One region of the Shewanella sp. 433 genome, then DNA from elsewhere that is predicted to be linked to it. Evidence: predicted binding sites of a transcription regulator. Region 1 holds the regulator's gene; the other holds the start of a gene.
The links. The regulator ArgR, encoded in region 1, controls arginine synthesis, uptake and breakdown. The targets are predictions, from matches to a motif close to ANTGAATANNTATTCANT.

Region 2: the regulator ArgR is predicted to act here: its motif matches at 1,943-1,960, upstream of gltB (glutamate synthase large subunit).

The regions. Positions count from the first base shown of each region.
Region 1 covers NZ_CM181703.1:3,617,096-3,621,314, forward strand. Annotated here, with positions in the region: gene mdh (malate dehydrogenase) at 54-989, opposite strand; gene argR (transcriptional regulator ArgR) at 1,365-1,835, shown strand; gene AC5YB1_RS16060 (Dyp-type peroxidase) at 2,277-3,224, opposite strand; gene AC5YB1_RS16065 (ABC transporter ATP-binding protein) at 3,383-4,219, opposite strand, start outside.
Region 2 covers NZ_CM181703.1:3,451,572-3,455,790, forward strand. Annotated here, with positions in the region: gene AC5YB1_RS15320 (Hpt domain-containing protein) at 45-410, opposite strand; gene mnmL (tRNA modification radical SAM protein MnmL/YtqA) at 707-1,621, opposite strand; gene gltB (glutamate synthase large subunit) at 2,103-4,219, shown strand, end outside.

The DNA.
Region 1 (4,219 bases):
TTTAAATAACAAAAAAGGAGCCAATCGGCTCCTTTTTTATTGATTCGTTTAGCTTACTTAACGAATTCGACTCCAAGCTTAATATCAGCCTTTAGCGTATCTAACATCGCATCACGCGCATTAGCTTCAAACTCACTCACTTCACCGTAAGCCAGTACTTGTTCAACACCGTTCTTACCTAGAAGGATTGGTTGAGCGAAAAATGCTGCATGCTCACTACCACCGTCAACATAGGCACATTCCACAACATTCGCTTCACCTTGAAGGCCGCGAACCAATGACAGACCAAAACGACACGCAGCCTGACCCATTGAAAGTGTTGCACTACCACCACCGGCTTTAGCTTCAACCACTTCAGTACCCGCATTCTGAATACGAGTAGTCAAAGCAGCGACTTCGTCATCACTAAAAGTAACGCCTTCAACTTGAGAAAGCAGAGGAAGAATGGTTACACCGCTGTGGCCACCAATGACATTGACTTTAACATCAGCCACATCTAACCCTTTGGCTTCGGCCACGAAGGTTTCAGAGCGAATAACATCAAGGGTAGTGACACCAAATAAACGGTTTTTATCATAAACGCCTGCAGCCTTTAGTACCTCAGCAGCGATAGCGACGGTGGTGTTAACAGGATTGGTAATAATACCGATAAGCGCTTTAGGACAAGTTGCTGCACACTTTTCAACAAGGTTTCTAACGATCCCTGCATTGATGTTAAATAGATCTGAGCGATCCATACCAGGCTTACGCGCAACACCTGCAGAAATAAGTACCACATCAGCGCCTTCTAGTGCTGGTGTTGGGTCTTCACCCGCAAATCCTTTGACTTCAACCGCTGTAGGGATGTGGCTCAAGTCAACCGCAACACCAGGGGTCACTGGCGCGATATCGTAAAGGGATAATTTAGAGCCGGCAGGCAATTGAGTTTTAAGCAGTAGAGCAAGAGCCTGGCCAATACCACCAGCGGCACCAAGTACAGCAACTTTCATAGTTATCTCCGTTAATTCTTGGTTATTATGTGACATAGATCTAAATTCACAGATGGCGCAACATTACTGCAATCACATCAATAATTCAATTATCCCTTAGTCGTGTAGCAAGATATTTTATAAATAACCTCGAAAAGTGCATGTATTAGCGGTTAATTGATAACCGTTTGACTTAACACACATAGATGCAGCCGCCACCTTTATCATCATTAATAATGCTAAATGAAAAGGATACCTATCGCTGCGGCCTCGATACTTACATGATCACCAGCAATAATGAGTGAATGTTTATTCATCTACAACGAGTAAGGCTTGACTTGCTTTGCATAGCTATTCACAATGAGCCAATTTTACGAATAAAAGAATGCCAAATTTATGCAAGCCAATAAAAACCAAGAAGAACTCGTAAAGACCTTTAAGGCTATTTTAAAAGAGGAACGCTTTGGCTCTCAGAGCGAAATCGTCAATGCACTTCAAGCCGAAGGTTATAACAATATTAACCAATCGAAAGTCTCGCGCATGCTAAGTAAGTTTGGCGCGGTGCGTACACGTAATGCTAAACAAGAGATGGTTTACTGCCTCCCTGCAGAACTAGGTGTGCCTACGGCTGGCAGCCCATTGAAAAACCTCGTACTTGATGTCGACCATAATCAATCTATGATTGTGGTGAGAACCAGCCCTGGAGCAGCGCAGTTAATCGCTAGACTGCTGGATTCTATAGGTAAACCAGAGGGAATATTGGGCACCATTGCTGGTGATGACACGATTTTTATCTGCCCGTCTAATATTCAAGAAGTTGGTAAAACGTTCAACACAATAAAGTCATTATTTAACTATACCGATTAATTCGTTATATGCGTTTTATAGCACGCTAGCTCAAGGAATCAATAGCCTCTATTTTGGCAGTTAAATGACAGCTCCTGGATCAAGACTAATTACGATTTACTGAAAAATAGACGCCAATGGCGTCTTTTTTATGCCAAAACAATGGCTCCAATTTAGCCGTTAATGATCAATCAAAGCCAGTGTCACTTAAAATCATATAAAAATGCCGACAAGTTTCTCTTGTCGGCATTTAATCAGCATGCAAGATTTTATCGCTTTTGATGCTTAACCAGCCTGCTAAAAAGACTTGCTAAAGCCGATTAAGGCGAATTTTATTGCAGCCTGCTTTTGATGGCTACTCATTTTGCGCACCAGTTTGAACCACTGCGCGATAAAAAAGAGTCAACAGACTTGGAGGACTGTAGTTAATCAATGGCGCAACGAACAATAGGTTGCCGCTATTCACTCGTCACTTTCGGTGGCTGCATTTTGCATAAAATCTAGCGAAGGAGCAAAAAAAGCCGATCCCGTCAGTGCTTGAGTAAAGTGCATTAAGTGATCATGGTTACCAGCACCATCACCGTGGATCATGCTGTGGAGCATTTTTTCAAAATGCTCAGAATTACGACACAGGGCGATAAACATCAACCCCTGCTCTTTCATTGAGCCATAAGGCATACTCTGCCTTAAGATCTCCATCGAACGCCCTTGGCTATCTTTCAGATTAACCCGCTTAGTATGGCTGGTTAGAGGCTTATCCCGCGAGGCATATTCGATATTATCGATTTTAGTTCTACCTATGATATCTTCTTGCTTTTTCTGAGGAAGTCGATTCCATTTACTCAGGTTGTGCGCGTATTTTTGCACATGCACATAACTACCAGAACGGAAGGTTGCATCTTCATCCCCAACTAAGGCGACCTCTTGGCGGTGACGCCCTTTGGGGTTTTCAGTACCATCGACAAAGCCGGTAAGATCCCGCGTATCCATAAACTGAAAACCACGTTCCTCATCGACCAGCTCAACTAAACCTTCAAACATCTGGCACACTTCATTAGCCACCAAGTGCAAGATATCATAACGGTCACACCGCAGATGAATAAAGAGATCATACTCATGTGCAGGGGCATCTCGATTATCGGCATTCATAGCCGGAAACGGTTTCAATTGAGCTGGACGAGACTGGGGGTATAAGCTGTCCCAGTAATTAGCACCAATCGCGACAAAACCATTAAAGGCGCTATCGGCATATTGATCCGATAACTCATAAATGTACTGCGCAACATTGGCTACACAAGGACGTAATTGTGATTCCACACCGTCCTCGGCATTAAACATCAAATATACGCTATGCAAATTTCCTTCGGCACACACACCTAACTGTTCACGTGGCATAACCTGACTATCCATATAGACCCTACCCTCTGTCAGTTTCAATTTTCGGCAATATTGTCCAAAACTTTAATGATGAATAGTATTACACAATCTACAACGCGTTAAAAAGAAACCGTATTTACGGTTAGATTAACGTTTATTAACCAGAACAACCACCATGAGTGACAAATATGTTACTCAGGACGCGACAATAACACCAAGGAATGAGGGATCACCTCTAATTGAACCCGTTGGCCAAGCGCTAAATCGTTTTTGGGGCTGCGAACATCATAGCGTTGTGTACCGACCAATACTCGATAATGACAATTACAGCCTAAAAAACGTCGCTCGACGATCATCCCCTCCCCTTGCTCATTGGCATGAATATCGATTTGCTCTGGACGCAATAACAGTTCACCACTATGCCCTACATCAAACAACATAGGTGCAGTGCTGACAATCACCCCCAGTGGCGTAGAGAGTGTAAAACCGTCCACCACCTCAGCAGCAAGATAATTGCCCTCTCCTAAAAATTCAGCAACATATTTATCGGCTGGCGCACTGTAAAGCGCTTCGGCACAACCATATTGCACTATGGCTCCTTGATTAAATAGCGCTAATTTATCAGCAAATACAAAGGCTTCATCTTTACTGTGCGTCACAAATACTGCACTGACATTACGTTGTTTTAAAATGCTGCGGATCTCCAGCATCATTTCATTACGCACTTTGGCATCTATATTAGAAAAAGGCTCATCGAGCAGTAATAGCTCAGGTTCATAGGCCAGTGCTCGAGCAATCGATACCCTCTGTTGCTGACCGCCAGATAACTCGTGTGGATAGCGGGTTGCTAAACCATCGAGTTTCACCAGAGCTAGCATTTCAGTTAATCTCGCTTGTCGCTCAGCACTAGTTAATCCTTTGACCCCAAACAAAATATTGTCGGCAACCGTTAAATGGGGAAACAGTGCATAATCTTGGAAGATCATCCCCACTTCTCTTTGCTCACTCGGCACAAAGTGATCATCGCC
Region 2 (4,219 bases), 170 kb from region 1:
AGCCCTCGATGATGACTCATCGAGGGCTTTTTCATCGGCTAAGGTTAGCCTTTAGCTTGTAAATACTGTTTTAGCTGGGCTAAATCATCACTGGCATTATCGACAATCACTTGTAGCCAAGCATCATGACCAGCGGCCCACTCAGGAGACTCACCATGTTGCAGCAACTGAGCAAACTCTTGAATGCGCTTTAAACCGACAGAGCCGGCCGCGCCTTTAAATTTATGAGCTTCAGAGCATAAGGTATCTTTATCTTGCGCAGCGTTGGCATTGACTAGGTTGCCGACATACTCAGGCATGAGCTGCTCAAATAAGACGACACTTTTAAGCAAGGTGCTAGCACCAATTGCGCTGCAGTATTGCTCTAGTGTGTTTAGATCTAAAATTGATTCTAACTCAACTGTCGCCATATTTAGACACCTCTTAAATTTAATGCTTATTTTCTAATACTGTTCATTCACTTCATAATACCGCCAATTATGGCCTGCGCAACCAACTTGAAGCAGATGACGTGAAAAAAACACCACAATTAACACTTGCGCAACAAGCCGTTAAAGCTATTGCATAAACATTGCCGTTAACGCGCAAATTATGCAAACAGGCCTTAGCTAATAACCTAACTAGATACACATAGCTGGCCCAATATTGAGCGACTGACTCACGTTATTGGGCAGCGGCATGAAGACTAAAGTGAATATAAACACTTTTATGCTTGCGACAAATAATGCCCTTGGCCACCATTCTTGGCTAAGTCATCGACGATAGCGACTAGCCCATCCCAGCGAAAACCACACCAGTCCGGTGCCAATAACATAGGTTTTTTAGCGTAAGCGGTCACCCGATGAAACACGATATCCTGTGGGGTGAAACGGATCAGCTCCGCCGCACTATGAGCATATTCTGCCTGAGACAGCAGCGGTAAACGCCCCGCTCTCCATGCTTTGGCCATAGTACTGCCCTCGACAATATGCAGTGGGTGTAACTTTAATCCATCAACACCAGCGGCAAGCACGGCCTTATGGGTAGTGACATAATCCTCATGGGTTTCACCGGGCAAGCCTAAAATCAGATGAGTGCACACCTTAAGCCCCGCTCGTCTTGCACGTTGCACGGTATCCTGATATTCATCGAAACCATGGCCACGGTTAATCCGTTTTAAGGTTGCTGGATTGGCGCTCTGTAACCCCAATTCTAACCAAACCTCAAGCCCTTGGCCTTGATATTGCGCCAACAGTTCAATCACCTCATCGGGTACACAATCTGGTCGCGTCCCAACACACAGACCGACAATATCACGCTCTTTTATCGCTTCATCATACTTTTGCTTAAGCACCTTATATTCATCATACGTACTGGTATAGGCTTGAAAATAAGCGATAAACTTTGATGACTTCCCCTGAGCACGCGTACGCCCCTGGGCTAACTGCTCGGCGATAGTCTCTACGGTTCCATGTTCGTGGCTAAACGAAGCCACATTACAGAAGGTGCAACCACCACGCCCAAGTGACCCATCACGATTGGGGCAGGTAAACTTAGCGTCTATGGTTAATTTTTTTAATCGCTGGCCATACTTTTGTCGGCACTGCACCCCAAAGGTATTTACGAAGCTATCTAGTCCCACAAGGTTGTCTCTATCAATAAATGGGGCGGTATTTTAGCGAATCCCAATACAATAAACCTTGGCCTACCTCAAACAAGCCTCATTGCATTATTTCCCACAATCACAAACGAGCGACATGTCACATACTAAAACGGTCAAAGTGTTAACCACAGCCAAGATCTGTTAAATAATTCATCACACCTGCAATAAAAATCACTTTCCCAAAAATAAAACCCACCCGCTCGATTGTTAAATTTTGGTAAACCAAAAATAAACCCAAAACCAAAATTGTTTTTATTCATAATGTTATAGCAATCAATGAACAGCTTACGTTAACGTAAGGTTGCATAATTACGCAGGCAAACCACCACCACCCAACCCACTTTTATGCATAAATTTGAATTGACCTTTTATCAGGCTAAAGTTAATTTGGTTGATTCGGGTGTATAGCAATCGTAACTTCCCCGACGTGTTTTAGTTAGTAGTATTAGGGAGTTTTTATATGAGCTTGTATCACCCCAGTTTTGAACGGGATAACTGTGGCTTTGGCTTAATCGCCCAGATGGATGGCGAAGCCAGCCATAGAATAGTACGAACTGCGATCCACGGTCTCGACCGTATGAAACATCGCGGTGGTATTGCTGCAGACGGCCGTACAGGTGATGGCTGTGGTTTGCTTATGCAACTTCCGATTAAATTTTTCGAAGCCATTGCCGCTGAAAATGACTGGCACCTTAGCCGTAAATTCGCAGTAGGTATGCTGTTTTTAAGCCAAGATGAACAACTAGCAACACAAACCAAACACTTACTCGAACGTGAATTAGAAAAAGAAACCTTAAGTGTTGCCGGCTGGCGTGAAGTCCCGGTTGATGCCGACGTACTAGGCCCGATTGGCCAAGCGAGCCAGCCACAGATCTGGCAAGTGTTAATTAATGCCCCTATCGGCTGGCGTGAAAAAGATTTAGAACGACGCCTCTATATGGCGCGTCGCCGGCTTGAACAGCAGATGAGCGACTGCAAAGATTTTTATGTTGCCAGCCTTTCAGGCCAAGTCATCGTCTATAAAGGGTTAATGATGCCAGCAGATCTGCCGGCCTTCTACCCAGATCTGGCCGACATCCGCCTGCAAAGCTCTATCTGCCTATTCCATCAACGCTTTTCAACCAATACCTCACCCAAGTGGCCATTGGCACAACCGTTTCGTTATTTAGCCCACAACGGCGAAATCAATACCATTACGGGTAACAGGCAATGGGCACGAGCGCGCGCTTATAAATTTAATGCGCCTTTGCTGCCCGATCTGCAGCAAGCGGCGCCCTTTGTCAACGAGACAGGCTCAGACTCCTCCTCACTGGATAATATGCTCGAAATGCTATTAGCTGGCGGCATGGATCTGTACCGCGCCATGCGCTTACTTATCCCACCTGCTTGGCAGAGTAATCCAGAGATGGATGATGAGCTCAAGGCGTTTTACGACTTTAACTCCATGCATATGGAGCCTTGGGATGGCCCGGCTGGCATCGTCATGACCAATGGGCGTCACGCGGCTTGCGCCGTCGACCGTAATGGTCTGCGCCCCTCGCGCTATGTGATCACCAAAGATCGTATTTTAACCCTCGCCTCTGAGATAGGTATTTGGGATTACGCCCCCGACGAAGTGGTCGAAAAAGGCCGCGTAGGCCCTGGTGAGCTATTGGTGCTCGATACCCTTAACGGTCAGCTCTACTCCTCATTTGAGATCGATAACGATCTCAAGCGTCGTCATCCCTATAAAGAGTGGATGGCCAAAAACAGCCAAACCTTGATCCCCGCCGAGCAGATGCCCGCCGAAGCCCAAGGGGTTTGCGAGTTTTCAGCCGACACCTTAGTGCAATACCAAAAGCAATTTGGTTATTCCCGCGAAGAGCTCGAGCAGGTGATTTGGGTGCTCGCCGATAAAGGCGAAGAGGCCACTGGCTCCATGGGGGATGACACCCCAATGGCGGTGTTATCGAAGCAATCACGCACCCTGTATGACTATTTCAGGCAAAAGTTTGCTCAGGTCACCAATCCACCCATCGATCCCCTGCGCGAAAAGCATGTGATGTCGCTTGCCACCTGTATTGGCCGCGAACAAAACCTGTTTAACGAAACCACAGGCCATGCCTATCGAGTGATGTTTAACTCGCCTATTTTACTCTTTAGTGATTTTAATCAGCTATTAGCCTTAGACTCAAGTAACTATCGCGCCAAGACCGTTGACCTTAATTATGATCTGTCAGAGGGGCTAGAAGCCGCCATCATTCGCATCTGCGATGAAGCCGAGCGCTTAGCCCGCACCGGCACCACGCTGCTGATTTTATCAGACCGAGCCACCGACAAGCGCAAGCAAGTGATCCCGGCCGCCATGGCGGTAGGCGCAGTACAAAAGGTATTAGTCGACAACAGCTTACGCTGCGACACTAACATCATTGTTGAAACCGCATCGGCGCGCGATCCACATCATTTTGCGGTATTGCTTGGCTTTGGGGCCACTGCCATCTACCCCTATTTGGCCTACGAGAGTATCTCAGCACTGGCCGCGACCCGTGGGATCAGCGAAACCCAGCGCTTAATGCTCAACTTCCGCCAAGGCATAGA